DNA from 2 places in the Methylocella sp. genome. Region 1 is predicted to be linked to the other one. Evidence: predicted binding sites of a transcription regulator. Region 1 holds the regulator's gene; the other holds the start of a gene.
The links. Region 1 encodes LexA, which represses DNA repair genes until DNA is damaged. Its sites were predicted from a motif close to TGTTCNNNNTGTGTTCNG; they were not measured.

Region 1 (15,334 bases):
CCGCCGGGGCTGAGCCTGCGGCGCACGAAGGCGGCGTGAACCCGCTCCGCGCGCCTGCGCCAGTCCGGCGCGCCGACGCCGCCCTGCGCCAGAAAGTCTCGCGCCTGCGCCTGCGCGAAGGCGAGGCCCTCGGCGCCGCCGCGATGCAGGAGATTGGTGTCCTCGACCGCGGCGATCAGCGCGAAGCAGGCGTGGACGCGCATGGCCTCGGCGTCGCAGGGGGCGAGCCGCGCGCCGTCCTCGAGCGCCGGCAGGCCGAGCCGGTAGACGCTCTGAAAGCCCGCCGCCGCCTCGCCGCGCGCGCCCTGCGCGCCGAAGCGCCGCCGCGCGCCCGTCCCGTGGCTGAGAAGCGCGACGGGGCCTTTCAGGACGGCCTCGCCGTAGCGCCGCCGCGCCGCCTCGCCAAGAGTCGTCTCGCCAAGAGTCGTCTCGCCAGGATCCGCCTCGCCAAAATCCGCCTCGCCAGGATCCGCCTCGCATGGCGCGGCGGCGACGGCGCAGAACAGGCCGAGCCCGAAGATCGCGCCGCGATGGGCGTTGACGCCGCCCGTCGCCTTCATCATCGCCGCTTCGGCGTCAAGGCCGATGACGCGCAGTTCGTCCATCGGCGCGTAGCGCGCGCCGGCTTCGGCGAGCGCCGTGAAATAGGGTTCGAGCGCGTCGGCGCTGCGCCGCAGCATGCCGGCCGTCATGTCATGATGGCTGCCATTGTCGACATGGCTGACGAGGCCCGGCTTTGGAAAGGTGTCGACCTCGAGGCGCAGGCATCGGGCGGCGAGCGCGCCGAGCGCCCGCGGCGCGGGGACGCCGCGCGGCCGCGGCGCGGGCGCACGGCGCAGGGCGGCCGCGCCGGTCATGCCGCGGCCCCGGCAGGGCGCCTCAGAAAAGCCGCGCGCGACATGAGGACGGCGCCCTCGACGGATTTGGCGAGCACCTCCGGCGCGCCGTCCGCAAGCTCGCGCCAGTTTGCGGCGCAGCCGGTTTCGGCGCGAATGACCTCGCCGTCGACGCGCGTCGGCGCGTTTGAGGCGAGCGCGTCGAGGCGCGCGAGCAGGGCCTCGACGTCGGTTCGCGCGTCGACGCAGAAGATCAGGTCGAGATCTGAGGCCGCGCCAAGATAGGGGAGGCCCGTGAGCGCGCGCCACGCCAGCGAGCCGAAGCAGCGCGGCGTCGCGCCGGCCGCCGCGCCCGCCGCGAGCGCGGCCTCGATCGTCGTCCGCCACGTCTTCGGCGCGAGGCCGGCGCAGTCTTCGAGCTTTGGCGGCGGCTCGACGCTGACGACGGCGCCAGGGTCGAGCGAGAGCGCGATGCGGCGCTTGCCGAGCGCCGGCGGCAGCGGCAGGCCGGCCGGCGCGCGCCAGGCGACGTCGCACGGCCCGGGCCGCCGCGCCATCAGGGGGCGCCCGCGCCGGGCCCAGTCCTCGACGGCTGGGCCTGGCGCGACGGCGAGGCGCGCCAGCGCGTCGGCGAAGCCCTGGGGGAGACGCGCAGCACGGCGTGGCGGCGCGGCGCGGCTTTTGTGCCGAAGGCCGCCGCGGCGTCAGCCATCGGCGTTCGCCAGGCGTTCGACGCGCGCGGCGACGTCGCGGGCTTTCGGGCGTCCGCCGCGCGCCGCGCCAAGGGCGTCGCGCGCGTCGGCGCCGTCGGCGGGCTTCGCCAGCAGCGCGGCGAGCTGCGCGCCGAGCGGGCGCGCCGGGTCCCAGATTTCGAGCACGGCGCCGGTTCGCGCGAGATTGTCGACGCCCGGCGCGAACACCGGCGTCGATTTCGCCTTCTCGTTCAGGAGGTCGAGCGGCAGCTTGGTGACGCGCGCCATGGAGGGCAGGTCCATCACTTCGGGATGCGCGCCGGGCAGGGCGACGAGAACCCCGGTCGCGAGCGCGGTGGCGATGAAGGCGCCGGCGGCCGTATGCCCGTAGAGAATCCCGACCGTGCGCACGCCCGAGCGCTCGGCGAGGTTCAGGCATTTGGCGAGATGGGCGAGATATTCGGAGAGGCCCAGAAGCTCGTCGCGCCGGCTCATGCGCTGACTGTCGCTGTCGATCAGGACGAGGATCGGGCCCTTGCGCGCGCCGCCCAGAATGTCGAGCGTCATGCGGGCGAGGCGCGCCGCGGCCTCGACGCCGAGCGCCGTCCCGCGCGCGACGCCGACGACATGCGCGGCGCCGACGCCCGGAACGGCGCCTTCGCCAGAAATCAGCCCGTCGTCGTCGACGCGCACGCCGCCGTCAGGAAAAAGCGAGGCGAGAATCTCATCGAGCGTCATGGGCGTCTTCCGCGATTTTGCCGGCGAGCGCAAGAAAGTCTGCGGTTGAAAGATCGGGCACGGCGGCAGGGTCCGGCGCGCCGAGCAAAGCCCAGACGTCGCGCCCGTCACGCGCGGCTCCGAAACGTTCGAGCCGGCGTTCGAGCCGCGCCTGCTCCTTCAGCATCGTCGCGAGATCGAAGGGCGGCGGGCTTTCCATGAGCGTAAGGGCGGCGTCGCGAAAGCTTTTCGCCGTATCCTCGCAAAACGCCTGGGCGACGCCGAGCAGGCGGCGATGCTTGCCGCCCATGGTGCGCCAGACCAGCGCGCGGTCCCTGGAGTCGAACTCCTCGACTCCCCTGTTGGTCTCGATGACCTCGGGGCCCGACACGCTGATCCGGCCTTCCTCGGAGACGGCGAGGGCGCCGCAGCAGCCGGAAATCAGCCCGCCGCCGCCGTAGCAGCCGGCGCGCCCGCCAATGAGGCCGACGACGGCGACGCCCCTGGCGCGGGCGTCGAGGACGGCGCGCATGATCTCGGCGATGGCGATCTCGCCGGCGTTGGCCTCCTGCAGCCTGACGCCGCCGGTGTCGAACAGGATCAGGAGGGCGCGGATCTTTCCGCGCGACGCGGTCGCCGCGCGCAGCAGGCCGACGAGCTTCGCGCCATGCACCTCGCCGAAGGCGCCGCCCATGAAGCGGCCTTCCTGCGCCGCGACCAAGACGGGCGCGCCGCCAAGCCGGGCGCGGCCGACGATCATGCCGTCGTCGAACTGCTTCGGCAGGTCGAAGACGTCGAGATGCGGGCTCGTCTCGCGCGCCTCGGGGCCGAGGAATTCGACGAAGCTGCCGGGATCGACGAAGGCCGCGACGCGCGCGCGCGCGCTCGCCTCGTTCCAGCTGATGAGGGGGGCGTCGGCGGGCGGCGCGTCGTCCGGCGCGGCGTCTTCGGCGAGCGCGCTCATGGCGTGTCCTCCTCGATCGTCTTCAGGCCCTGGGCGAGCCGCAGGGCGACGGTGTCCGGCCGCGCCCCGCCGTCGTTGACGGAAAAGCGCAGGCCGCCCGGCGAATAGCGCTCGACGAAATCGGCGACCACGGCCGCCCAGACGTCGCCGAAGCCTTGCGCGGGCGTGGCGATCTCGACGCGGCAGAGGCGTTCGGGCAGGACGCGCTCGACGAGCGCCTCGAGATTGCCGGACGCGACGACGCCGACGACGACGGCCTTGCGCGCGCCGGCGGCGGGGGCGCGCGTCTCATGCTCGAAACAGAGGGTCTCCACCGGAAGCCTCCTCACCAGTTGCGGAATTTCGACGGCGGACGATAGAGCCCGCCGGACCAGCGCGCGAGATCCTTGATCGAGCGCGCCGCGAGCAGGCTGCGGTCGGCGTCGAGCACGTTGATCCCGAGGTCTTCGGGCCGGCGGATCACGCCGCGCGCGCGCAGCCGCTCGACCATTTTGCGGTCGCGTCCGCGCCCGACCCCGGTGTAGCCGGCGACGCCGCGCACCGCCTGCTCGCGCTCGTCGGCGTCGCGGCAGAGCAGCAGGTTGGCGATCCCCTCCTCGGTGACGATATGGGTCACGTCGTCGGCGTAGATCATGACGGGCGCGAGGTCGAGGCCGAGCTTTTCGGCGAGCGTCAGCGCGTCGAGCCTTTCGACGAAGGTCGGCGCGTTGCCCTCGCCAAACGTCTCGCCGATCTGCACGACGAGTTTCCGGCCGCGCCGCAACGCCGGCGCGGTCACGGGATCGGCCTCGGCGCCGGCCTTGAGCCAGGGGGCGGCCGGGTGCCTGCGCCCGCGCGCGTCAGACCCCATGTTGGGCGCGCCGCCAAAGCCCGCGATGCGCGCCGGCGTGACGGTCGAGGAATGGCCGGCGAGGTCGATCTGCAATGTCGAGCCGATGAACATGTCGCAGGCGTAGAGGCCGGCGGTCTGGCAGAAGGCGCGGTTCGAGCGCAGCGAGCCGTCCGGGCCGGTGAAGAACACGTCGGAGCGCGCCTCGACATAGCCGTCCATGCCGACTTCCGAGCCGAAGCAGTGGATCTGCTCGACGAAGCCCGATTCGATCGCCGGAATGAGCGTCGGATGCGGATTGAGCGCGAAGTGGGTGCAGATCTTGCCCCTGAGCCCGAGGCGCTCGGCGTAGGTCGGCAGCAGAAGCTCGATCGCCGCGGTGTTGAAGCCGATGCCATGGTTGAGGCGGCGGATTCCATAGGGTTCGTAAATGCCCCTGATCGCCAGCATGGCGGTCAGGATCTGCGTCTCGGTGATGGCGGCGGGGTCGCGCGTGAACAGCGGCTCGACGTAGAACGGCTTCTTCGCCTCCACCACGAAATGCACGCGGTCGCCCGGGATGTCGACGCGCGGCACGCGCTCGACCACCTCGTTGACCTGCGCGACGACGATCCCGTTCTTGAAGGCGGTCGCCTCGACGACGGTCGGCGTGTCCTCGGTGTTGGGGCCGGTATAGAGATTGCCGTCGCGGTCGGCGCTGACCGCGGCGACGAGCGCGACGTTCGGCGTGAGGTCGATAAAATAGCGCGCGAACAGTTCGAGATAGGTGTGGACGGCGCCAAGCTCGATCTTGCCGCCGAACAGCATTTTGGCGATGCGCCCGGCCTGCGGGCCGGAATAGGCGAAGTCGAGCCGCTTCGCGACGCCGGTCTCGAACACGTCGAGATGCTCGGGCAGCACGACGCCCGACTGCGCCATGTGCAGATCGTGGATCTTTGCGGGGTCGGCGGCGGCGAGCGCGCGGGCGAGAAGGTCGGCCTGCTTCTGGTTGTCGCCTTCGAGGCAGACGCGGTCGAACGGCCGGATCACCGCCTCGATGAGGCGCGTGGCGTCGGCCGCGGCGACGATCTTGCCTTTGGCGAAGGCGGCGCCCGCGGCGATCCGCTCCCTGCGCGCCTCGCGCTCCAAGTCCCAGCGCTTCATCCCTTGCTCCCAGGCGTTCCGCCGCCGCGTGCGGGCGTTCGCCCGGCATGCCCTTTCATTATACGAAAAAAGCAAATACGCAAGTCAGTGCATACATAAATCTGTCGAGCCGGCGCGGCCGCCGTCCTGCGCGGCTTCAGCCGTCGCCATTTTGGGGAAGGAAACCGGCTCTGACGGAGAGCGCGGCGCGCATCGGGCGCGGGCGCGCGGGGGCGAGAGCGCGGCCGCGCCGCCAAAAATTGTTTGTATGCACTATTGCGATTAATAATAATTTACGTATACATGACGAGCCGCCGTAAGAGCGGCCCATCGGAGGAGCCCCACATGAGCCACAGCCTTGACGGCTGCGCCGGCGCGAACGCGCGCCGCGGGAGGGCCGCGACATGACCATCTTCGGCGTCGCCCTTCTTTCCATCTGCACCCTCGTCGGCGTCTTTCTCGGCGATCTCCTCGGCGTCCTGCTCGGCGTCAAGGCGAACGTCGGCGGCGTCGGCCTCGCCATGATGCTGCTGATCGCGGCCCGCGTTTACCTGCAGAAATCCGGCGGGCTGAACCATGGCGTGAAGCTCGGCGTCGAGTTCTGGGGGACGATGTACATTCCCATCGTCGTCGCCATGGCCGCGCAGCAGAACGTCGTCGCCGCGCTGAGCGGCGGGCCGCTCGTCGCGGTCACCGCCGTCGCCGCCGTCTCCGCCTGCTTCGCCGCGACCGCCCTGCTCGGCCGCATCGGCCGCGAGCGCCCCTCGGACGTGCATGACCCGGTTTCCGTCGAGCATGGCGGCGACGTCATCTCCGGCGACCTTCTTCCGGCTCCTGCGAACGTGAAGGTTCAGACGCCATGACGCACATGATCGAGCACGTCTTTCTCGAGCAGGGGCTCGTCGCCGCCTTCGCCGTCGTCGGCGCGGTGATGTATGTCTCGCTGATCCTCTCGAAGCGGCTGACCGCCGGGCGCATCCACGGTTCGGCCATCGCCATCCTGATCGGCCTCGCGCTCGCCTATTTCGGCGGCGTCGTCACCGGCGGCAAGAAGGGCCTCGCCGACATTCCGGTGTTCGCCGGCGTCGGCCTGCTCGGCGGCGCCATGCTGCGCGACTTCGCCATCGTCGCCACCGCCTTCGAGGTCGACGTCGTCGAGGCGAAGAAAGCCGGCCTCATCGGCGTCTGCGCGCTGGCCATCGGCACCGTCCTGCCGTTCGTCATCGGCGTGTCGATCGCGCTCGCCTGGGGCTACCGCGACGCGGTCACCCTGACGACGATCGGCGCCGGCGCCATCACCTATATCGTCGGCCCGGTCACCGGCGCGGCGCTCGGCGCGGATTCCGTCATCATCGCCCTGTCCATCGCCACCGGCGTCCTCAAGGCGGTGATGGTGATGGTGTTCACGCCCATGCTGGCGAAGCTGATCGGGCTCGACAATCCGCGCTCGGCGATGGCCTTCGGCGGGTTGATGGGCACGGTCAGCGGCGTCGCCGGCGGGCTCGCCGCCACCGACCCCAAGCTCGTCCCCTATGGCGCTTTGACGGCGACCTTCCACACTGGCATTGGATGCCTCGTCGGACCGTCGATCCTTTATCTGGCGGTCCGGTCTCTCACGGGATGACCATGACCGACCTTCCCCGGACCGATCCTCCGCGCGCCGGTCTTCCGCGCGCGGAGCTCAAGGGAGAGGAGCCTGCGCTCCTTTCCGACCAGATCCGCAACGCCCTGACCGACGAGATCGCCTCAGGCGCCTTCGCCGCCGGGGCGGCGCTCGACGAACAGGACCTCGCCGACCGCTTCGGCGCCTCCCGCACCCCGGTGCGCGAGGCGCTGCGCCAGCTCGCCGCGAGCGGCCTCGTCGAGATGCGCCCGCGCCGCGGCGTCGTCGTGGCGCGCATGACGCCTGAACGCATCATGGACATGTTCGAGACGACCGCCGAGGTCGAGGCGATGTGCGCGCGGCTCGCCACCTACCGCATCACCCCGCTCGAACGCAGCCGGCTGATGGAGCTGCACGAGGCCTCGCGCGCGCTCGTCGCGGCGAACGACCTCGACGGCTACGACGCCTTCAACGTCAAGTTCCACGAAGCGATCTACGCCGCGACCCACAACGGCTTCATGGCCGAGCAGGCGATGGCGATCCGGGCGCGGCTCAAGGCGTTCCGCCGCACGCAGCTGCGCCACGGCGCGCGCATCGTGCGCTCGCGCGAGGAACATGACGCGATCATGACCTCGATCGCCCAGGGCGACGGCGAGGAGGCGGCGCGGCGCATGCGCGCGCACATGATGAACGCGGCGAGCGCGATCGGCGCCTATATCGCCGAGCACGCCGGAGAATTCTGAAGCGGCGCGCCGCGCCTTGTGGCGCGTCAATCACATTTTCACCCTAAGTGTGGCCGGCGTCGCCGACGGCCTTGCGGAACGCGCTTCTCCTGGGCTAGGCGGGACGCGCGGCCTCTCGCCAGAGCGGGCCCGATCTTGACGGCGAAACGGGCGCAGGGCGCCCGGCCGAACGCGGAAGGGCAGGGGCGCTCCTCATGACGAAGCAGGCGAAGTCAGGCGCAATCGGACTCGCGGCGGCGGCCGCGCTCGCGGCCATGGCGGGCCAGGCCTTCGCCGCGCAATGCGGCAATTCGGCCGCGGGCTATGACGCCTGGAAGCGGCAGTTCGCCGACGAGGCCAAGGGGCGCGTCGGCCCGACGGCGATCTCGGCGCTGATGAACACCCATTACGCCGCGGCGACCATCGCCGCCGACCGCGGCCAGAAGAGCTTCAGGCTGTCGCTCGACCAGTTCCTCGCCAAGCGCGGCGGCTCGGCGATCGTCTCGCGCGGGCGCGCCTTCAGGCAGAGCCACGCCGCCCTGTTCGCCTCGATCGAGCAGCGCTATGGCGTGCCGCCGGGGCCGCTGATCGCGATCTGGGGCATGGAGACGGGCTTTGGCGCGGTGCGCGGCAACCAGCACATGCTGTCCTCCGTCGCCACGCTCGCCTATGACTGCCGCCGCTCGGCCTTCTTCACCGACCAGCTCTACGCCGCGCTGCAGCTTATCGACCGCGGCCAGATCGCGCCCGACGCGCGCGGCTCGATGCATGGCGAGGTCGGGCAGACCCAGTTCATGCCCAAGGCGGTGCTGCAATATGGCGTCGGCGGCGACCTCAACAACGCGGCCAACGCGCTGAATTCGACCGCGAACTTCCTCAAGGCGCATGGCTGGCGCGCCGGCGCGGGCTACCAGCCGGGCGAGCCCAATTTCGCCGCCATCCAGGCCTGGAACGCCGCGAGCGTCTATCAGCAGGCGATCGCGCTGCTCGGCCAGAAGATCGACGCCGGGCGCTGACGCGCCGCGGCGCTCGACAGCCGGCCCGGCTTCGGCCACATCTGGGGACGCGCCGCCGGCCCGCGAGGCGACGGGCGGCGCGACATCCGCCACGAGGGAGCGGGACTTGCTTTCCTCTCCGCTGCAAACGCTGCTTGAGGAGCTGCGCGCCGAGCTTGCGGGGGTCGGGGGCGGCGAGGTCGCCTCCTACATTCCCGCGCTCGCCGGCGCCGATCCGAACGCCCTCGCCCTCGCCGTCGCGACGACCGACGGGCGCGTGTTCAGCGTCGGCGACGCCGATCTGCGCTTCTCCATCCAGTCGATCTCGAAGCCGTTCGCTTATGCGGCGGCGCTCGACCGCCTCGGCCGCGAGGCGACGCTGGCGAAAGTCGGCGTCGAGCCGACCGGCGACGCCTTCAACGCCATCGTGCTCGACAGCGTCGGCAACCGTCCGTTCAACCCCATGGTCAACGCCGGCGCCATCGCCGTCTCGGCGCTGTTTCCCGGAGACAGCCGGGCGGCGCGCGCCGGCGCCATGCTCGAAACCTTGTCGCGCTTCGCGGGCCGCCCGCTCGACGTCGACGAGGAGATGTTCCGGTCGGAGGCGATGAGCGGGCACCGCAACCGCGCCATCGCCTGGCTGATGCTGAACGCCGGCATGATCGAGGCCATGCCCGACGACGCGCTCGACGTCTATTTCAGGCAATGCGCCGTCTCGGTCGACGTGCGCGACCTCGCCGTCATGGCGGCGACGCTCGCCAACGGCGGGGTCAATCCGCTCACCGGCGCGCGCGCCGTCGCCGAGGACCATGTCTGCGACGTGCTCACCGTGATGCTCACCTGCGGCATGTATGACTACGCCGGGCAATGGGCCCATGAGGTCGGCCTGCCGGCCAAGAGCGGCGTGTCGGGCGGGATCGTGGCGGCGGCGCCGGGCCAGTTCGGGATCGCCGCCTTTTCGCCGCCGCTCGACCGTTTCGGCAACAGCGTGCGCGCCGTCGCCGCCTGCCGGCTGCTGTCGGAGCGCCTGTCGCTGCATGTGCTGGGCGCCCGCCCGCAGGCCCGCGCCGGCCGCGTGCTCGCCGGCGACGCTCTGCGCTCGACGCGCGGACGCCCGGCGCAGGACGCGGCGCGGCTCGACGCGCTGGCGCGGCGCATCCTCGTGATCGACGCCCAGGGCGAGATCTGCCCCGCCGCCGCCGAACGGCTGCTGCGGCTCGCCGGCGAGGGGCTCGGGCGCGGCGAGGTGACGATCCTCAACCTGAGCCGCGCCGTCCGCGTCGAGCGCGGCGCGGCCCTCCTGTTCGAGACCTTCCTCGCGGAGCTGGCGGCGCAGGGCGGCGCGGCGGCGCGCCGGCTCATCCTCGCCCATGCCCCGCCGGGCCTCCCCGCGGGCGCGACGGCGGCGACGCGCGCGGCCGATCTCGACGCCGCGCTCGAAGCCGCCGAAGACGAGCTTCTCGCCGAGGGCGCGTCGGGGCCGCCCGAGGCGTTCGCGCCGCTTGCGGCCGACTGGCTCGCGGGCCTCGATCCGGACGAGGCCGCGGCCCTCCTCGCCGCGCTCGCGCCGGCGCGGCGCGTTTTCGCGCGCGGCGAACATGTGTTCCGGCGGGGCGAGCCGGCGCGCGACATTCTGACCGTCGCCTCCGGGCGCCTGCGCGTCGAGGCCGAGGCCGCCGACGGCGCGGCGCCGCGCGTCGCGGCGGTCGGGCCCGGCGCGACGATCGGCGAGCTGGCGCTGTTCGCCGCCGCGCCGCGTTCGGCCGACGTCGTCGCCGAAGAAGACACCGTCGCCTGGAGCGTGCCGCTCGACGCGCTTCGCGCCTTTCTCGCGGCGCGCCCCGAAGCGGCGAGCCGGATCCTGTTCAGGCTCAACGCCGATCTCGCCGACCGGCTGCGGCGTTCGACGGCGGCGGCGCGCGCGCTCGGCGGCTGACGCGCGGCCGCGCTCCGGCTCACGGTCGTTCGCCGAAATGTTAATGCTCTGAAGGCTTACTTTATTTCCCGACATGGCCGTCTTGGCTTACCCTGACGGCTGAATCGTCCAGCGCCGACCGCCGCCCCGGCATGAATGAGAGGCGGCTTTCGAGAGCTCCATGTCCGCCGCCAGCGAATCCGCCGCCAGCGAAACGCGCCACGCGTCGATCGACGCCGCCCAGATCGCCGCCGCCCCGATCGCCGCCCTTGACCGGGACGCCGTCGCGGAAATCTTCGCCGAGATCGCCCTCGAGGCGGCCATCGCCGTGATGTCGGTCTACGCCTCGGACAGCCATGCGCGGCGCAAGCCCGACCAGAGCCCCGTCTGCGACGCCGACGAAGACGCCGAAGCGATCATCCTCGAGCGGCTCGCCGAGCGGCTGCCGCAGTTTCCGGTGCTCGCCGAGGAGGCCGCCGCGGCCGGCAAGAAGACGGTCGCCTGCGACGCCTTCATCCTGGTCGATCCGGTCGACGGCACGCGCGAATTTCTCGACCATAACGGCGAGTTCACCGTCAACATCGCCCTCGTCGTCGAGGGCGCGCCGGTCGCCGGCGTGGTCTATGCGCCGGCGCTCGGGCGGATGTGGATCGCCGGGGCCGCCGCCGCGGCCTGCCGCGTCGAGCCCGGCGCGCCGCTGCCCGCGCCCGGCGAGCGCCGCCTGATTCATGTCCGCGCCGCCCCGGCGCAGGGCCTGACCGCGCTCGCGAGCCGCTCCCACTGCGACCCCGAGACCGAGGCGTTTCTCGCCACGCTGCCGGTGCATGAGCGGCGCAGCGCCGGCTCGTCGCTGAAGTTCTGCGCCGTGGCCGAGGGCGACGCCGACGTCTATCCCCGCTTCGGCCAGACCATGGAATGGGACACGGCCGCGGGCGACGCGGTGCTGCGCGCCGCCGGCGGCGTCGTGCTCGACGGCGAGCGCCATCCGCTGCGCTATGGCAAGGCCGGGCGGCAGTTCAGGAACGGGCCTTTTGTCGCCTGGGGCGATCCGGCGGCGGCGCGCGCCTGACGCGCCGCGCCTTTTTCACGCGTCCTCAACCCGTCGTTAACCTTGGCGCGACACTCTTTCGCCTCGCCGGCGCGAGCGCGGCGGCGGATCCGTCAGGGAGGAGCGATGCGCAGGCTTGAACAGACGCCGTCGGCCGTCGGGGCCGGGTCCGGCGCGCCGGCGTCGCCATGCGCCGCCGGCCGCCGCGACAGGCCCGGCGCCGCGTCGCGCCGGCGCGTGGCCGGGGTCTGCGTCGCGCTTCTCGCCGCCGCGGCGCTCGCGCCTCAGACCGTGGCCGCGACCGAGCGCCCCTCCGAATTCGCTCCCGACGAGATCGTCACGAACGGCCACAAATTCTTCGGCTCGATCTCGCGCGGCCTCGCCGAGGCGATCGAGCAGGCGACGCGGCGCTGGGGCAAGCCCAACGGCTATATTCTGGGGCAGGAGGCGAGCGGCGCCTTCATCGGCGGCCTGCGCTATGGCGAAGGGACCATGTACACCCGCAACGCGGGCCAGGTGAAAGTCTTCTGGCAGGGCCCCTCGCTCGGCTTCGACGCCGGCGCCGACGGGGCGCGGACCATGATGCTGGTCTATAACCTGCCTTCGACCGGGGCGATCTTCAACCGTTTCGGCGGCGTCGCGGGCTCGGCCTATCTCGTCGGCGGCTTCGGCCTGTCGGCCTTCATCAACGACGATGTTTACGTGGTGCCGATCCGCTCCGGCGTCGGCGCGCGGCTCGGCGTCAACGTCTCCTATCTGAAGTTCACGCCGGCTTCGACCTGGAATCCGTTCTGACCGGCTCCGTTCCCGGCGCCGCCCATTGGCCGCGGCGTCAGTAGCGCCGCAGCAGCGCGACGAGCCGTCCCTGGATGCGCACCCGGTCGGGTCCGAAGATGCGCGTCTCATAGGCCGGATTGGCGGCTTCGAGCGCGACCGAGGCGCCGCGGCGGCGCAGCCGCTTCAGCGTCGCCTCCTCATCGTCGATGAGAGCGACCACGATGTCTCCGGTCTCGGCGGTGTCCTGCTTGCGGATGACCACCGTGTCGGCGTCGAAGATGCCGGCTTCGATCATCGAGTCGCCGCGCACCTCGAGCGCGTAATGCTCGCCCTGCGTCAGCATGTCGGGCGGCAGGCTGATGACGTGGCTGCGCGTCTGCAGCGCGCTGATCGGCGTGCCGGCGGCGATGCGGCCCATGACCGGGATGGCGACGCTTTCGCGGCCCGCCTCGTCGTCGCGGGCGGGCTGCGGGCGCACGCGTCCAAGATCGCCCTCAATCACGCTCGGCTCAAACTTGCGGCCGCGCGCGCCGTCAGGCCGTGAGCCCGGCATGCGCAGCACCTCGATGGCGCGGGCGCGGTTCGGCAGGCGGCGGATGAAGCCGCGCTCCTCGAGCGCGATGATGAGGCGATGGATGCCCGACTTCGAGCGCAGGTCGAGCGCGTCCTTCATCTCGTCGAAGGAGGGCGGCACGCCGGTCTCCTTCAGGCGCTCGCTGATGAAGCGCAGGAGTTCGCTTTGCTTTTTGGTCAACATGGGTCGTCGGCCGCCATGGATCGCCTTTCGGCGCGCGAATCGGGCTCCCGCGCGCGAATCGGTCCGCACAAAGGGTGAACGAACGGTACATGTTCGTGCTGCGTTCCGCAAGCCCCCCGCCCCCGCGCGTCGGCAGGGGCGGCTCACGAAGAGATTTTGCGGCGGGGCGTTGACGGAACTTTCAGCCGCGCCATAGGTTAATCGCTCTCGCCGGCGCACGGCGACCCTTTTCGCCAAAGGCGCCGGCCATTTGGAGGAGAAAAGGCATGGATCGACCGCTGCAGATCGTCTTCCGCGACATCCAGCACTCGGACGCGCTCGAAAAACTCATTCAGGATCGAGCGCAGCGGCTTGAGAACGCCTATTCCCGCATTATCGGCTGCCGGGTCGTGGTCGGAACGTCGCATCGCGATCCCAACTCCGTGGTCGTTCCGCTGGCGCTGTGCGTCGAGGTCGAGATTCCGGGCAAGCCGCTCGTGGTCGCCAAGGCCGAGGGCAAGCGCAAGGGAGAGGCCTCGGCGCTCGTCAACAAGGTCTTCGACCTCGCCGAGCGGCGGCTCGAGCAGGTTTCCGAATTCGTCAAGAACACTTCGCGCCGGCTCGAGAACGCGCCCGAGACGGGCGTGGTGGCGCGGCTCTTTCCCGAGCAGGACCATGGCTTCGTCGAGGTGCGCGGCGGGCCGGACCTCTATTTCACCCGCGCCTGCGTGACGCGCGGCGACTTCAACGCCCTCAAGGTCGGCATGCTGGTCGAGGTGTCGCGCGCGCCCGACGGCCCGATGGGCCCGCAGGCGAGCGCCGTGCTCGCGCTCGTCGACGCGTGAGCGCGGCCGGCTGGCGATGACGCCGGCGCAAAAAGGGAGCGGGCCGCGCGGGCCCGCTCCGTTCAGCCGCTGGACGGGGCGGCGACGCGCCCGGCCTTATTTGGCGGCCTTGGCGTAAAGCTCGGCGACATAATCCCAGTTGACGAGATTTTCGACGAACGCCTTGAGATAGTCGGGCCGGCGGTTGCGATAGTCGATGTAATAGGAGTGCTCCCAGACGTCGCAGCCCAGAATCGGGGTCGCGCCATGCACGAGCGGGTTCTCGCCGTTCGGGGTCTTGCTGACGGCAAGCTTGCCGTCCTTGACCGAGAGCCAGGCCCAGCCGGAGCCGAACTGGGTGACGCCCGCCTGGATGAACTCCTCCTTGAACTTGTCGACCGAGCCGAAGCTGTCGACGATCGCCTTCTCGACTTCGCCCGGAATGGCGCCGCCGCCGTTCGGCTTCATCCAGCTCCAGAAATGGAGATGGTTGTAGTGCTGGCCGGCGTTGTTGAAGAGGCCGGCGTTCTTGCCGTAGGACTCCTTGACGATCTCCTCGAGCGACTTGCCCTCGAGCCCTGAGTCCTTCAGCAGATTGTTGCCGTTGGTGACATAGGCCTGATGATGCTTGTCGTGATGGTATTCGAGCGTCTCCTTCGACATATAGGGCTGCAGCGCCTCATAGGCGTAGGGAAGAGGGGGCAGGGTGAAGGACATGGCTTGCTCCTGGTGTCGCGCCGGCGGCCGGCGAGGGCCGCGCGGCTTTAACTAGACCGCTGGCTCTTGCGCAGCAACCGCCTTGGCCGGCGGCGCCGAAAGCTTCGGCGCCGCGCGGCCGGGCCCTGCTCAACGCTTAAGCGCCCCGTAAGGATCGACCGCCATAGTCGGCGGCGCTGGCGCGGCGCGGCCTGACGCGGCAGGATCGCCGGGGCGGCCCGGGCGCTCGCGCCTTGGCTTCGCCTCAACTGCGCGCCATCAACTGCGCGCCGTCAACGCGCGTTCGGACGCCGCCGGACGCGGGAGCCGCGGCGCCGCGACGTCATGAGCATTGTGAATTCATGAGTTATGTGACTTTCCTCGTCGGTCTGCTTCTGTCCGCCTGCGGCGGTTACGCCATGTCGTTTGGCTGGGGCATCGTCGCCGTCGAGCGCGGCTGGGCGAGCATGATCTCCGGCGCGGTGCTGCTTTCGGGCGGCGTCGTGGTCATGGCGCTGGCGCTCGTCATGCGGGGCGTCGCGCGGCTGCGCGCGGCGCTGTTGGCGCAGGCGCGCCCGTCTGCGCCAGCCGCTGCGCCGCAGCCCGCGCCTGCGCAGGACGAGGCGCCGGAGGCGCTGGCCTTTCAGCCGCCCGCCGAAGACGAAGCCCCGCCGCACGCGCTCATCGAGGATGTTCGCCGCGTGGTCGCCCAGTCGATCAAGGGGCGGCCCCTGCGTCCGGCCGAAGACGAGACGCCGGCCGCCGCGACCGGGGCGGACGCCGCCGCGCCATCGCGCCTTGAAGCCGAAGTCACGCGCGAAAACGCCGCCCCGGCCGAATACGCCTGGCCGCGCGACG
Region 2 (15,334 bases), on a different contig from region 1:
GTAGGGTCGGCCGGCGCGCAGGCGGTTTAGGAGTGGCCTCCTCGAAACGCCGTCTGCCGCCGGCCGCCTTCGCCGTGCGGCGCTTTCATGGCCGAAGGCGCGTGGCCGACAGGGCGTTCCGGATTCAGGCGTCTCGTCGAAAAAGCCGATCCCCATAGGTCGATCCAGACTGACCGGAGCGCGCTCCAAGAGGCGCGCCCGGCCGTAGCCGGACGCCCCGGGGGCGTCCCTTCAATCCGTCACACCACCACCAGCTCCGCCGCATTGGCGAAGGCCGCGCGCTCCTGAATGAAGGCGAAGCGCGCCTCGGGCTTGTTCCCCATCAGCCGCTCGACGGAGTCCGTCGTCTCGGCGCGATCGTCCGGCAGCACGACGACGCGCAGAAGGTTGCGCCGCGCCGGGTCCATGGTGGTCTCCTTGAGCTGCGAGGGCAGCATTTCGCCGAGGCCCTTGAACCGGCCGATCTCGATCTTGCCGCGCCCGGTCAGAACCTTCGCCATGAGTTCGTCGCGATGCGCCTCGTCGCGGGCGTAGACCTGCTTTGTCCCCTGCGTCAGCCGGAACAGGGGCGGGACGGCGAGATAAAGATGGCCGTTCTCGATCAGCTTCGGCGTCTGGCGGTAGAAAAAGGTGATGAGCAGCGAGGCGATATGGGCGCCGTCGACGTCGGCGTCGGTCATGACGATGATTTTTTCGTAGCGCAGCTCTTCCTCGCGGTAATGCGCGCCGACGCCGCAGCCGAGCGCCAGCATCAGGTCGCCGAGCTGCTGGTTGGCGGCGAGCTTGTCGCGCGTGGCGCTGGCGACGTTGAGGATCTTGCCGCGCAGCGGAAGAATGGCCTGGTTCGCGCGGTCGCGCGCCTGCTTGGCCGAGCCGCCGGCGGAATCGCCTTCGACGATGAACAGCTCGGAGCCCTGCGCCGCGGTGTTGGCGCAATCCGCGAGCTTGCCGGGCAGGCGCAGCTTGCGCGTCGCCGTCTTGCGCGCGACGTCCTTTTCGGCGCGCCGGCGCAAACGGTCCTCGGCGCGTTCGACGGCCCAGTCGAGCAGCTTCAGCGCATGCGACGGCGCCGCGGCGAGCCAGTGGTCGAACGCGTCGCGCACGCCCTGTTCGACGATGCGCGCGGCTTCGCTCGACATCAGCCGGCTCTTGTTCTGGCCCTGAAACTCGGGCTCGCGGATGAACACCGAGATGAGCGCCGCGCAGGAGCCCATGAGGTCTTCGCCGGTGATCGCGGCGGCGCGCTTCGTCTGGCCGATGCGTTCGGCATGGTCCTTGAGGCCGCGCAGCAGCGCGGCGCGCAGGCCCGCCTCATGCGTGCCGCCGTCGGGCGTCGGAATGGTGTTGCAGTAGGAATGGACGAAGCCGTCGTCTTCGGCGAGCCACGCGAGCGCCCATTCGAGCGAGCCATGGCCTTCCGGCTTCTCGACCTTGCCGGAAAAAATCGGCTCGATCACACGCTCCCTGTCGCCGATGTCGCCGACGAGGAAGTCCTTGAGGCCGCCGGGAAAATGAAACACGGCCTCGGGCGGGGTCTGGCCGTTGGCCTCGAGCCGCTCGGGCGCGCAGCGCCAGCGGATCTCGACGCCGCCGAAAAGATAGGCCTTCGCCCGCGCCATTTTGAACAGCCGGGCGGGCCTGAAGGCGCAGCCCTTGCCGAAAATCTGCTCGTCGGGCCGGAAGCTGACGCGCGTGCCGCGCCGGTTCGGCGCTTTGCCGACTTCGAGCAGCGCGCTCGTCGGCAGGCCGCGCGCAAAGCTCTGGCGATAGAGCGTCTGGGCGCGCGCCACTTCGACCTCAAGGCTCTCCGACAGCGCGTTGACGACCGAGACGCCGACGCCATGCAGGCCGCCCGAGGTCTGATAGGCGCCCGAATCGAATTTTCCGCCGGCGTGCAGCGTCGTCATGATCACTTCGAGCGCGGATTTCTTGGGAAATTTCGGGTGCGGATCGACCGGGACGCCGCGCCCGTTATCGGTCACGCGCAGGGTTCCGTCGGCCTCGTAGGCGACGTCGATGAAGCTCGCATGGCCGGCGACCGCCTCGTCCATGGCGTTGTCGAGCACCTCGGCGAAGAGATGATGCAGCGCGGTCTCGTCGGTGCCGCCGATGTACATGCCGGGGCGGCGGCGAACCGGCTCAAGCCCTTCGAGCACTTCGATCGAGGCGGCGGTGTAGCCGGATTCGCCCGGGGTCGCCCGCGCTGGCGCAGCGGGCTTCTCCGCGGCGCGCCGCGGCCTCCCGCGGTCGTCGTCCCGAGCCGGCTGGCGCGCCGCGCCTCCAAACAGATCGCCGTGATTAGCCATGAACGCCCTGGTCTGTCGATGTTGCGAAGGTCTGTCGAGGTTGCGGAGGTTGATCGATGTGCGGACGCCTTATGCCACAGACGCGGCGCGATGGGAACAGAACGAAAACATTTTCATCGGGCGCGGCCTTGTGAACAGCCCATGAAAAAAGGCGGCCTTGCGGCCGCCTCCAGCGTCGGAGCGCTCGATGAACGCGCGGTTAACGCCAATTCGATCCCGACGCGGGGAGCCGGCCGACGAAGCCCGACGGCCGGTTTCGCTCCGCGCCCGAGCGTTCAGGCGCGCGCCTGTGGGGCGGATCGGCGCGATCCGCCCGGAGCCTGTTTCAGGCGCTGACTTCTTTCTGCTTCTTCGCCGGAGCCGCCGCCGCCGGGAGCGGAACCGTCGCGATCGTCTTCAGGATGCGCGAGGCGATCTGGTAGGGGTCGCCCTGGGAGTTCGGGCGGCGGTCTTCGAGATATCCCTTGTAGCCGTTGATGACGAAGCTGTGCGGAATGCGGATCGAGGCGCCCCGATCGGCGAGCCCATAGCTGAACATGTCGATCGACTGGGTCTCATGCTTTCCGGTCAGGCGCAGATGATTGTCCGGGCCGTAGACGGCGATGTGGTCCGCCTTGGCTTTCGCGAAGGCCGCCATCAGCGCTTCGAAATATTCCTTGCCGCCGACCTCGCGCAGATAGGTGGTCGAGAAATTGGCGTGCATGCCGGAGCCGTTCCAGTCGGTGTCTCCGAGCGGCTTGCAATGATATTCGACGTCGACGCCATATTTCTCGCAGAGGCGCTGCAGGATGTAGCGGGCGACCCAGATCTCGTCGGCGGCCTTCTTGGAGCCCTTGCCGAAAATCTGGAACTCCCACTGGCCCTTGGCCACTTCAGCGTTGATGCCTTCGTGGTTGATGCCGGCGTCGATGCAGATGTCGAGATGCTCCTCGACGATCTGGCGGGCCGTGTCGCCGACCTGGGTGTAGCCGGCGCCGCAGTAATAGGGGCCTTGCGGCGCGGGATAGCCATGCTCCGGGAAGCCGAGCGGCCGGCCGTTCTTGTAAAAGAAATATTCCTGCTCGAAGCCGAACCAGGCGCCGGGATCGTCGAGGATGGTCGCGCGGGCGTTCGTGGCGTGCGGCGTGCCGTCAGGGTTCATCACCTCGCACATGACGAGGGCGCCGTTCTTGCGCGTGCTGTCGATGAACACGGACACCGGCTTCAGCAGGCAGTCGGAGCTCTTGCCTTCGGCCTGCCGGGTGGAGCTTCCGTCAAACCCCCACGCAGGAAGCTGGTCCAGCGTGGGAAAATTGGTGAATTCTTTAATGAGAGTTTTGCTGCGCAGGTTGGGGGCCGGCGTATACCCGTCGAGCCACAGGTATTCGAGCTTATATTTAGGCATTTAGTTCCGCTTCCGTTGGAGGGCGGGGTGTCAGCGTCGCTGTTAGTCAGAACGCCGCGCGCAAGGAGTCATGACTGCAATCCGCGCGTGCTCGCGTGACTCGCATCATCCGTGCCATCTCTCCGGAAGATCTCGCGTTTTTGCTCGTGCGGCGCGTCGATGAACGCGGCCTGCGAAAAACAGGGCGCCCGCCCTGGATGGCGCCCGTTTCGCTACGTCGCGAAGCGGGGCCCGCGGCGCCGCGGCCTGTGAAACGGCGAGGCCGCGCCGGCGGGCGAAGACGCAAAAATCAGCTCGGGCGCGGGTCGGCGAGAATGTTGGGCATTTCGTGCTCTTCAACGAGCAGGAGCCTGATGCGGAAAGTCGCAGACTTTTCGCGTCAGGCTCTCATATGCCGAATCCATCTCTGTGGGGTTCGTCGCCGCGCCGGACCTCGCCGGGGGACCGCCGGCCCGGCTCCGGCGTCGGCGGAGGCGCGGCGGGAGTCGTCGCGCAGCGGGACGCCGTTCATGAAAAAGCTGGGCGCCTTCATGAAGGCGCCCAGCTCAAGATCGTGGCGTGTCGCCGTCAGACGATCAGTAGGAGTAATACATGTCGAATTCGACCGGATGCGGGGTCATCTCGAAGCGCATCACGTCGTGCATCTTGAGCTCGATGTAGCTGTCGATGAAGTCGTCGTCGAACACGCCGCCGGCCTTGAGGAAGGCGCGGTCCTTGTCGAGGTTGGTGAGCGCGTCGCGCAGCGAGCCGCACACCGTCGGGATCTTCTTCAGCTCGCGCGGGGGCAGGTCGTAGAGATCCTTGTCCATCGCCGGGCCGGGATCGATCTTGTTGATGATGCCGTCGACGCCGGCCATCAGCATGGCCGCGAAGGCGAGATAGGGGTTCGCCATCGGATCGGGGAAGCGGACCTCGACGCGCTTAGCCTTCGGGTTCGAGGCCGTCGGGATGCGGCAGGAGGCCGAACGGTTGCGCGCCGAATAGGCGAGCAGCACCGGCGCCTCATAGCCCGGGACCAGACGCTTGTAGGAGTTGGTCGAGGGATTGGTGAAGGCGTTCAGCGCGCGGGCGTGGCGGATGATGCCGCCGATGTAATAGAGGCAGTCCTGGCTGAGGTCGGCGTATTTGTCGCCGGCGAACAGCGGCTTGCCGTCCTTCCAGATCGACTGGTGCACATGCATGCCCGAGCCGTTGTCGCCGAAGATCGGCTTCGGCATGAAGGTCGCGGTCTTGCCGTAGCTCTGCGCCACCTGATGGATGCAGTATTTGTAGATCTGCAGGTCGTCGGCCATCTTGGTGAGCGGACCGAACTTCAGGCCGAGCTCGTGCTGGGCCGAGGCGACTTCATGATGGTGCTTCTCGACCTTGGCGCCCATCGCCGCCATGGCCGCGAGCATCTCGCCGCGCATGTCCTGGCAGGAGTCCTGCGGCGGAACCGGGAAATAGCCGCCCTTGGTGCGGATGCGATGGCCGAGGTTGCCGCCTTCATAGGGCGTGTCGGAGTTCGACGGCAGCTCCGCCGAATCGAGCACGAAGCCGGTGTTGTAGGGGTCGGCGCGGAAGCGCACGTCGTCGAACACGAAGAACTCGGCCTCGGGGCCGACATAGACCGCGTCGCCGACGCCGGAGGAGGCGACGAAGGCTTCGGCCTTCTTGGCGATCGAGCGGGGGTCGCGGCTATAGGGCTCGTTGCTGTTCGGCTCGAGAATGTCGCAGACGATGACCATCGTCGGCGCGGCGAAGAACGGGTCCATCGTGGCGGTCGAGGGGTCCGGCATCAGCAGCATGTCGGATTCGTTGATCGCCTTCCATCCGGCGATCGAGGAGCCGTCGAACATCGTGCCTTCGGCGAAGATGTCCTCGTCGATGAGGCTGATGTCGAAGGTGACGTGCTGCCACTTGCCGCGCGGATCGGTAAAGCGGAAATCGACGTATTTGACGTCGTTTTCCTTGATCTCCTTGAGCACGTCTTGGGCGGTTTTCATAGGCGGGCCTTTCAGTCAATGCGCTATGGAAGAGGAAGGAGGAAGGAAGGCGGGCGGGAGGCGTCAGATCGCGTCGGGGCCGGTCTCGCCGGTGCGGATGCGGATCGCGCCTTCGATGTTGGAGATGAAGATCTTGCCGTCGCCGATGCGGCCGGTCTGGGCGGCCTTGCGAATCGCCTCGACGGCGGCGTCCACGACGGCGTCGGCGACGACGACTTCGATCTTAACCTTGGGCAGGAAGTCGACGATGTATTCTGCGCCGCGATATAGCTCCGTGTGGCCCTTCTGGCGCCCGAAGCCCTTGGCCTCGGTGACGGTGATCCCCGCCGCTCCCGCTTCATGAAGCGCTTCTTTCACTTCATCGAGCTTGAACGGCTTTATAATCGCCTCGATTTTTTTCATGGAGAATCTTGCGTCGGAATGGAGGGGACGGCCGCTGCAAATTCAACGCGGCGTTTAGCACTTACGACGAAAAAACGCCATGGCGAATTATTGGGCTTCGTCCAAGGGCGTAGTTCCTTCCTGTCGGCCAGTTTTTCGCCTTTGGCAAGGCGCGCCGGCGCATAAAGCAAGGCGTGCGCCAGATTTGGCCCCGACGGAGGCGGGCCCGAGGCCCCGGGCGGCCCGCCACACAAAGGCTTGAGCTTCAGGCCAGGGTTTAGGGCCGCGCGACGTCCGGGGGCGGCGACGCCGGCCTTGCGGCTCGGCCCGGACGATGGGCGGGGCGAAATTGCATGCCAGACCGGCGCGGCGGCGCGAAAAAAGCGCGCCTGCCTTGTTTTTGGGCGGCCGAGCCGCCGCGACGAAAAACCCGCTCCAGAAAGCTGGAGCGGGTTCGCTTCAGGGGAGGATGGCGAGAGGCCGGGTTATTCGGCCGGCTCGAGAACGACCTCTTCATGCATGGGGGCGTCTTCCTTGACGATTTTGGGCGCGACGACGCTCACCCCGACGCCCGAACCGAGAAGCTGCAGCGAAATCTCCTTGCCGTTGCCGAACTTCACGCCGTCGCGATAGGCGCCGTGCTCGAGCCGCGCGAACACGACTTCTTCCGAAGGACCAACGCCGAGCCGCGTCTGCAGGTCGCTCGAAACGCCTTCGAGCTGGAGCCGCGTGTCATACTGGACGCAAACCGCCGTCGAGCAGTCGCCGGGGGTCGCGAGGCCGATGCTTCCGGAGGGGAAGCGGGTCGTCACATATTTCTCCGACTCGCGCGCCGGCCGCGAGGCGTACATTTCAAGCGAATAATCACACATGTGAACCACTCCAAATGTCTCGAGATGCGGAGACCCTTCCACGCGAAGGCGTTCTCGCCGCAGGGCGACGAGCTGGAGCTACGAGCTGTGATGCAGCCCCTCAAGACGGAAGGGGAGGGTGTGGAAGCCTCTTGAGGCCGGCTTGGGTCGATCCTGAGAACCGCGGGGGCCTGCCCGCGTCGGTCGACGCCGCGCCCGACGATCGTCAGGCGCTCCACTTGCACGCCGCTAATGCGCAACTCTTGTGGGAGTTCGCTCGACGTGCTCTTAAATTGATGATAGCTCAGCGGTTTGCGCCGTCAAGGGCTTTCCCGGAACGCCGCTTCAAATCCTGCCGCGCGCCCTCAGTCTTCGTCGGGGCCGGTCGCCACCGGCAGATCGGGCCGTCCGCCCCATTCGCTCCACGAGCCGTCGTAAAGAGAGACGTCGGCCTTGCCGAGGCTTTCGAGCGCGGCGAGCAGGATCGCCGCCGTGACCCCGGAGCCGCAGGTGGCCACGATCGGCTTCGACAGATCGACGCCGGCGCGGGCGAAGGCGTGGCGCACCTCCTCGGCGGATTTGAGCCTGCCCTTGGCCGCCACTTCGGGCCAGGGCACGCTGCGGCTGCCCGGCACATGGCCCGAGCGCAAGCCCGGGCGCGGCTCCAGCCCCTCGCCCAGGAAACGCGCGGCGCTGCGCGCGTCGACGATCTCGGCGGTCTTGAGCTCGCTCGCCTTCAGCACCTCGGCGGCGGTCGCCACGCGGGCGCGGTCGAGGCGGGCGTCAAAGGTCTTGGGCCTCGGAAGCTTCTCGCCCTTTTCGAGCAGCCGTCCCTCCTTGCGCCATTTGGCGAGGCCGCCTTCGAGCAGAAAGACCTTTTTCGCGCCGAAGGTTCTGAACATCCACCGCACGCGCGCGCCGCCGACGAGATCGGAGTTGTCGTAAATGACGATGGTCATGTCCTCGGAGAGCCCGAGCTTGCCGACGGCCGAGGCGAAGCCCGCTTCGTCGGGCAGCATGTGGGGCAGGGAGGTGGTCCTGTCGGCGATCGTCTCGATGTCGAAGAAGACCGCGCCGGGGATATGGCCGGCGGCGAATTCGGCGCGCGCGTCGCGATGCTCGGCGGGCAGGAAATAGCTGCCGTCGACGATGGCGACATCGGCCGACCCCAGCCGCTCCGCGAGCCATTCCGTCGTGACGAAAAGAGTCTGGGCCAAGGCGACGTCCTCCATGCTCCCGGTCGCGCGATCAGGGCGCGCCGGCGAATCTTCATGCGTCAAAGGCATAGGACGGCCCAGCCGATCTTCCAAGCGCAAGCTGGCGTGGTTTCGCGCGGCGAACCATTTGTCGGCGGCGTCGTTAGCGGCGCGACGCGGGCCGGCCCAGGCGTTTGCCGGCCGTTCGCATCGTCGTCAAAACCGGGAGCCTGACAATGATGAAGTTTTCCGCCGCCCTCGCCGCCGCCATGCTCGCGCTCGCGCCGGTCGCCTCCTACGCCCAGTCGTCTTCGGCAAGCGGCCGCGGCGCCGGCGACAAGGCCGTGGGGCCCGCCTCGCAGAACGGCGACACCTCGACCAGCAACACCAAGGCGCCGGGCTCCATGGGCCGCTCGGCCTATCCAGACAGCGCCCGTCCGTCCATGCCCTCGTCAAGCATGGACGTGATCTCGCCGAAGGATATGGAGAAGTCTCCGGCCCGATAGCGGCCGGATGAGCCGGGCCCGGCCGCGACGCAAGACGCCGCGGCCGGCGTTTCAGCGGCCGGCCGACGTCAATTCGCAAAGGCGCAGCGCGTCGCCGGTCGCCGCGCCTTCGGCCGTGTTGTCGAACACGCACCAGGCCGCCGCGCCGCGGCGGGCGGCCGCCGTGACGAGCGCCGCCACGCGCGCGAGCGCCGCCTCCGCATAGGCCGAGCGGTAGACGACCGGCGAGCCGTGCAGGCGCAGATAGACGAGCCCGCCCCAGCCGCCCGGATCGCCCGCGCCCGGCGCGGGCGCGGGATCGGCCGCCACGCGCGCCGCCTGAACGTCGCCGAGAAGCGCGTCCGCCTCCGCCGTGAACCAGCTCGCATGGCGCGGCTCGAATGCGACGAACCCTTCATAAAGGCTTCGCAGCAGGCTGAAAAACGCCTCGGCCGCAGGCCGGTCGAAGCGCAGGCTCGGCGGCGTCTGGACCAGCACGGGGCCGCGCTTGCGCCCGAGGGCCGAGGTTTCGTCGAGAAAGCGCCGCAGCGGCTCGCCCGCGCCGACGAGACGACGGATATGGGTGATCTCGCGCGGCGCCTTGACGGCGAAGCTGAAGTCGTCCGGCGTGCTCGCCGCCCAGCGCGCGTAGGTCGCCGGGCGATGCGGCCTGTAAAAGGACGAATTGACCTCGACGGCCGAAAGCCGCGCGGCGTAGCGTTCGAGATGGCTTCCCGTTTCCGGAAATCGCGCGGCCCATGGCCGGGCGACGCTCCATCCGGCGACGGCGATCCTGGCGTTTTCGGTCATGCGCGCTCCGCGTCCCGACACGCGCCAAACGCCCGTCGCCGGCGCGCCGTTCATTGACTGTTCACGGCGCGCGAGGCAGCCTCGCCCCATGTCGTTCTCCTCCCTTGCGACGCTTCGCACGCTCGTCCGCCTTGGCGCGCTCGCCTGTCTTGGCGCTCAGGCCGCGCGCGCCGAGCCGCTGACGTGCTTCTCGCCCGGCGAGACGCGCGAGCGCATTCGCGTCGACGGCCTCGCGGAGCCGCTCGCGCCGATGCGTCGCGTCGCCGCGAAACTGCAGGCCGAGGCGCTCAACGCCCGGCTCTGCCGCAACGATGACTCTTTCGTTTATGAAATCAGCGTGCTGACGCGGGAGGGAAAGATCATGCGCGCCTTCATCGACGCCCGCAGCGGGCAGCCCCTCGGCGGCGCGGCGGCCGTGCGCCGATAGGTTTTTCCTGAGACTTTCCGCACACTGCGCCGGCTCCGGCCGCGCGATCATCTGAACGGCGCGGCCGTCGCCGCAACGGAGCTGAACCCATGCGTCTGCTCGTCGTCGAGGACGATCAGGATTTGAACCGCCAGATCGCCGCCGCCCTCGAAAAGGCCGGCTACGCGATCGACAGGGCTTTCGACGGAGAGGAAGGCGCGTTTCTGGGCGACACGGAAGCCTATGACGGCGTGGTGCTCGACGTCGGCCTTCCCAAAAAGGACGGGGTGAACGTGCTCGTCGACTGGCGCAAGGCGGGTCGGACCATGCCGGTGCTGATGCTGACCGCGCGCGACCGCTGGGGCGAGAAGGTGGCGGCCTTCGACGCCGGCGCCGACGATTATGTGACGAAGCCCTTTCACATGGAGGAGCTGCTGGCGCGGCTGCGCGCCCTGATGCGCCGCGCCGCCGGCCATGCGTCGAGCGTCTTCGCCTGCGGCCCTGTGACGCTCGACGAGCGCGCCGGCAAGGTCGCCGTCTCGGGCGCGCCGGTCAGGCTGACCTCGCACGAATACCGCCTGCTCGCCTATCTGATGCATCATCAGGGCAAGGTGGTCTCGCGCGCCGAGATCGTCGAGCATCTTTATGACCAGGACTTCGACCGCGACTCGAACACCATCGAAGTGTTCGTCGGGCGCCTGCGCCGCAAGCTCGGCGTCGACGTCATCCACACCATGCGCGGCCTCGGCTATGTGCTGAGCGCCCCGGCGGACGCGCCCGGGACGGCGCAGTCGCCGGAGACGGCGTGAACCGCCCGAGCGTCGCCGGCGTCTCCATCGCGCGGCGGCTGTTCGTCTCTTCGGCGGCGCTGAGCTTCGCCATCCTGTTCATCGCCGGCGCGCTCCTCTCGGCGGCGTACCGGCAGGCGGCCGAACGCAATTTCGACGACCGCCTCAGCGTCTATCTGCGCGCCCTCGTCGCCGACATCGCCGCCGCCGCGCCCGAGGCGCCGAGCATCGGGCCCGACGAGCTCGGCGACCCGCAATTCCTGCTCGCGCTGTCCGGCTGGTACTGGCAGATCACGCGGCTCGGGGGCGAGCGGCGCGTGATCGCGAGTTCGCGCTCGCTGTTCGCCGCCCGCCTGCCGGAGCTCGCCGATCTCGGCGTGCCGGTCGGCGTCGGCGGCGCGCGGCGCGGCTATGCGCAGGGCCCTGACGACCGGCGCCTGCGCGTCGTCGAGCGCATCGTCGACGCGGGCGACGCCGGGATCTATCTCGTGCAGGTCGCGGCCGCGACGCAGGAGATGGAGCAGGCCATCGCCGCGTTCGAGGGCTATCTTGTCGCGACCTTTCTCCTGCTCGCGGCGGCGCTCATCGGCTCGGCCGCCCTCCAGCTGCGTTTCGGCCTCGCGCCGCTGCGGCGGCTTCAGGCGGCGGTCGCCGCGATCCGGCGCGGCGAGGCGGAGACCATCGGCGGCGCCTATCCGCCCGACATCGCGCCGCTCGCGGGCGAGCTCGACCTGCTGCTGTCCGCCAATCGCGAAGTCGTGGAGCGCGCGCGCACCCAGGTCGGCAATCTCGCCCATGCGCTCAAGACGCCGCTCAGCGTCGTTCTCAACGAGGCCGCGCTGGCGCAGGGGCCGCTCGCCGAGACGGTCGGCCGGCAGGCGCAGGTCATGCGCGACCAGGTCGGCTTCTACCTGGAGCGCGCCCGCGCCGCCGTGCGCGCCGGAACGCTGACGGGCGCGACCGATCCGGCGCCTGTGGTCGAGGGCCTGCTCGGCGCCTTCCGCAAGATCTACGCCGACCGGGGCGTGAGCTTCGCCCTGATCGCCTGCGGCCCGTCCCGTTTCCTTGGGGAAACGCAGGATTTCGAGGAGATGGCGGGCAATCTGATCGACAACGCCGGCAAATGGGCGAACGCGAAGGTCGAAGTCACGATCGAGGCCGAGCCCGCGGCGGACGCGGCCGGGCGCGCCTTCCTGCGCGTGCTCATCGACGACGACGGGCCGGGCCTGCCGCCCGACCTGCGCAGGGAGGCGATGGCGCGCGGGCGCCGGCTCGACGAGACGAAGCCCGGCTCCGGCCTCGGCCTTTCGATCGTGGTCGACCTCGCCTCCATGTATGGCGGCGCGCTCGATCTGTCGGCGAGCCCGCTCGGGGGATTGCGCGCGGAGCTGAGGCTGCCGGCCGCGCCCCAGACGGCGCCAACGCGTTCGTGACGCCGCAGGCCGGCGAAAAATCCTTTGCAAGCCCCGCGCCGCCAACTATGTAGGCGCGATGTTCTGGGCGCTTCTTGCGATCTTCTCGGCGCTGGCGACGCTCGCCGTCGCCTGGCCGCTGATCCGGCCGCCGCGCTCCCCCGCGCGCGGCGCGCTCGAAATCGGCTTCTACAAGGCCCAGCTCGCCGAGATCGAGCGCGACGCGGCGCGCGGCGCCGTCTCGCCGCAGGAAGCCCAGAGCGCGAAGGCCGAGACCGCCCGCCGTCTCATCGCCGCCGCCAGAACGCATGAGGCCGACTCCGCCGCGCCGCAGGCGGGCGGGCGGGCGTCGAAAGCGCGCGTCGCCGTCATCGTCGGTTCGGCCGTCTGCGCCCCGGCGCTGGCGCTGGCGCTTTATTCGGAGATCGGGCGCCCCGCCATGCCCGACCTGCCGCTGTCGGCCCGCATGAGCCAGCCGCCGGGCTCGCTCGACTTCATGGCGGCGATCGGCAAGATCGAGGCGCATCTCAAGAAGAATCCCGACGACGCCAGGGGCTATGATCTGCTGGCCCCGATCTACATGAAGCTCGGGCGCTATCAGGAGGCGGCGGCGAGCTTTTCCGCCCTGCGCCGGCTCAGGGGCGACACGCCCGAGCGTCTGGCGCTCGAAGGCGAGGCGCTCGTGGCCGCAGCCGACGGCGCGGTGAGCGACAAGGCGCGGGACCTGTTCAGGGCCGCCGTCGAAAAGGATCCGGGGGCGGCGCGGGCGCGCTTCTATCTCGGCGTCGCCGCGGCCGACGCCGGCGACAGGGACGAGGCGCGGCGCATTTTTGGCGCGCTTCTCGCCGACGCAAAGCCCGACGCGCCCTATGTCGACGCCGTGCGCGCCCGCCTCGCCGCGCTCGACGGCGCGCCGCCCGCCGCGTCCGCCGTCTCGCCTCCCGTCCCGTCCAAGGCCGCCGAAATCGCGGCGATGGGCGCGCCGGAGCAGGCGACGGCGATTCGCGGCATGGTCGACCGCCTCGCGGAGCGGCTCGCGCGGGACGGCGGCGACGTCGAGGGCTGGCTGCGGCTGGTGCGCGCCTACGCGGTGCTGCAGGACAAGGACAAGGCGCGATCGGCGCTCGCCGACGCGAAGAAAAATCTCGCCGGAGACGCGACGGCGAGCGCGCGTATCGACGCGCTCGCCCGCGAGCTCGGCCTTGAAGGGTGACGCGCCGGCATGACGCGCAAACAGAAACGTCTCTCCCTGATCGCCGCCGGCGGCCTCGTGATCGCGCTGGCCGTCGGCCTCGTCAGCTTCGCCCTGCGCGACAACATCGTCTTTTTCTATTCGCCGACCGAACTCGCGGCCAGAGCCTCGGTCGGCGGCGCGCGGCTGCGCGTCGGCGGCCTCGTCAAGCAGGATTCGCTCCAGCGCGAGGGCGGCCAGACGGTTCGCTTCGTCGTCACCGACACCAAGCATGACGTGCCGGTGACCTACACCGGCCTTCTGCCCGATCTCTTCCGCGAAGGGCAGGGCGTCGTCGCCGAGGGCGCGCTGCGGCCCGACGGCCTGTTCCACGCCGACAGCGTGCTGGCCAAGCATGACGAACGCTACATGCCGCGCGAGGTCGCCGACGCGCTGAAGGCGCAGGGCGTCTGGCAGGAAGGGCGGGGACCGGGGCAGGGCGGCGCGCAGGCCGCGCCCGCAGGCGGAAAGTGAGGGCGCGATGATCGTCGAAAGCGGCCATTACGCGCTGGTGCTGGCGCTCGCGCTCGCGCTCGTCAACTCCGTGCTGCCGGTCTGGGGCGCGGCGCGCGGCGACCGCAGGCTCATGGCGGTGGCGCCGCCCGTCGCCATCGTCGGCTTCCTCTTCGTCGCCTACGCCTATTTCGCGCTGACGGCGGCCTATGTCGGCTCGGATTTCTCGCTCCTCAACGTGGTCGAGAACTCCCATTCGGCGAAGCCGCTCATCTACAAGATCAGCGGCGTGTGGGGCAACCATGAGGGCTCCATGCTCCTCTGGGTGCTGGTGCTCGCGCTGTGCGGAGCGCTCGTCGCGCTGTTCTCGGCCTCGACGCCGGAGGATTTTCGCGCCAACGCGCTCGGCGTCCAGTCCTGGATCAGCGCCTCCTTCCTGCTGTTCATCCTCCTCACCTCGAACCCCTTCGCCCGGATCGGCGTCCCGCCGGCCGAAGGCAACGACCTCAATCCGCTGCTGCAGGACCCGGGCCTCGCGATCCACCCGCCGCTGCTTTATCTTGGCTATGTCGGCCTGTCGGTCGCCTATTCCTTCGCCGCCGCGGCCCTGCTCACCGGGCGCATCGACGCAATCTTCGCGCGCTTCCTGCGGCCATGGACGCTCGCCGCCTGGGTCTTCCTGACGCTCGGCATCGCCATGGGCTCCTACTGGGCCTATTACACGCTCGGCTGGGGCGGCTTCTGGTTCTGGGACCCGGTCGAAAACGCCTCGCTGATGCCCTGGCTGGCGGCGACCGCGCTCATTCACTGCGCGAGCGTCATGGAGAAGCGCGAGGCGCTGAAAGTCTGGACCATCTTCCTCGCCATCCTCGCCTTCTCGCTGTCGCTGATCGGCACTTTTCTGGTGCGCTCGGGCGTCCTGACCTCGGTGCACGCCTTCGCCACCGACCCGACCCGCGGCGTGTTCATTCTGGGCATCCTGTCGGTGTTCATCGGCGGCTCGCTGACGCTGTTTGCGGCCCGGGCCGGGACCTTGAAGCAGGGCGGACTGTTCTCGCCGATCTCGCGCGAGGGCGGGATCGTGCTCAATAACCTGCTGCTTTCGACCGCTTGCGCCACGGTCTTCGTCGGCACGCTCTATCCGCTGGCGCTCGAGGCCCTGACCGGCGAAAAGATCTCCGTCGGGCCGCCCTTCTTCAACCTCACCTTCGTCCCGCTCGTCCTGCCCCTGTTCCTCGCCATGCCGGTCGGCCAGACGCTCGCCTGGAAGCGCGGCGACCTTTTGGGCGCGGCGCAGCGGCTCGCCTACGCGGTGTTCGCCGGCTTCGCCGCCGCCGCCGCGCTCGCCGCGATCCATGGCGGGCCGGCGCTGAGCTTCATTCTCGGCGGGCTTGCGGCCTATGTCGTGTTCGGCTCTTTCGCCGACGTCGGGCGGCGCCTGTTCGCCCGCCCGACCGGGGGTGGGCTTTCCGCCGGCCTCGTGGCGCGCCGCTTCGCCGGCCTGCCGCGCGCGACGCTCGGGACCGCCTTCGCCCACGCCGGCATGGGCGTGACTCTTCTGGGCCTCGCCGCCACCGGCTGGGGCGTCGAGAAGGTGACCACGCTGCGCCCGGGCGAGACCGTCGAACTCGGGCCTTACCGCCTTG

Region 2: a site for LexA is predicted at 2,399-2,416, ahead of parE (DNA topoisomerase IV subunit B). Genes of this name have one in related genera too.

Annotation. Positions count from the first base shown of each region.
Region 1 covers NZ_JBGAHM010000013.1:40,587-55,920, forward strand. The annotation lists gene mdcB (triphosphoribosyl-dephospho-CoA synthase MdcB) at 1-857, opposite strand, end outside; gene mdcG (malonate decarboxylase holo-[acyl-carrier-protein] synthase) at 854-1,459, opposite strand; gene ACILRB_RS08005 (biotin-independent malonate decarboxylase subunit gamma) at 1,541-2,266, opposite strand; gene ACILRB_RS08010 (biotin-independent malonate decarboxylase subunit beta) at 2,253-3,209, opposite strand; gene mdcC (malonate decarboxylase acyl carrier protein) at 3,206-3,523, opposite strand; gene mdcA (malonate decarboxylase subunit alpha) at 3,535-5,181, opposite strand; gene madL (malonate transporter subunit MadL) at 5,565-6,023, shown strand; gene madM (malonate transporter subunit MadM) at 6,020-6,784, shown strand; gene ACILRB_RS08035 (GntR family transcriptional regulator) at 6,787-7,506, shown strand; gene ACILRB_RS08040 (lytic transglycosylase domain-containing protein) at 7,701-8,501, shown strand; gene glsA (glutaminase A) at 8,608-10,416, shown strand; gene cysQ (3'(2'),5'-bisphosphate nucleotidase CysQ) at 10,577-11,464, shown strand; gene ACILRB_RS08055 (DUF1134 domain-containing protein) at 11,570-12,238, shown strand; gene lexA (transcriptional repressor LexA) at 12,276-12,977, opposite strand; gene ACILRB_RS08065 (HPF/RaiA family ribosome-associated protein) at 13,244-13,801, shown strand; gene ACILRB_RS08070 (superoxide dismutase) at 13,898-14,497, opposite strand; gene ACILRB_RS08075 (hypothetical protein) at 14,839-15,334, shown strand, end outside.
Region 2 covers NZ_JBGAHM010000026.1:6,041-21,374, forward strand. The annotation lists gene parE (DNA topoisomerase IV subunit B) at 240-2,306, opposite strand; gene ACILRB_RS11430 (glutamine synthetase beta-grasp domain-containing protein) at 2,632-3,690, opposite strand; gene glnA (type I glutamate--ammonia ligase) at 4,266-5,675, opposite strand; gene ACILRB_RS11440 (P-II family nitrogen regulator) at 5,739-6,077, opposite strand; gene ACILRB_RS11445 (hypothetical protein) at 6,542-6,928, opposite strand; gene sseA (3-mercaptopyruvate sulfurtransferase) at 7,273-8,139, opposite strand; gene ACILRB_RS11455 (hypothetical protein) at 8,340-8,609, shown strand; gene ACILRB_RS11460 (DUF72 domain-containing protein) at 8,661-9,398, opposite strand; gene ACILRB_RS11465 (PepSY domain-containing protein) at 9,487-9,825, shown strand; gene ACILRB_RS11470 (response regulator transcription factor) at 9,915-10,613, shown strand; gene ACILRB_RS11475 (ATP-binding protein) at 10,610-12,025, shown strand; gene ccmI (c-type cytochrome biogenesis protein CcmI) at 12,084-13,217, shown strand; gene ccmE (cytochrome c maturation protein CcmE) at 13,227-13,709, shown strand; gene ACILRB_RS11490 (heme lyase CcmF/NrfE family subunit) at 13,717-15,334, shown strand, end outside.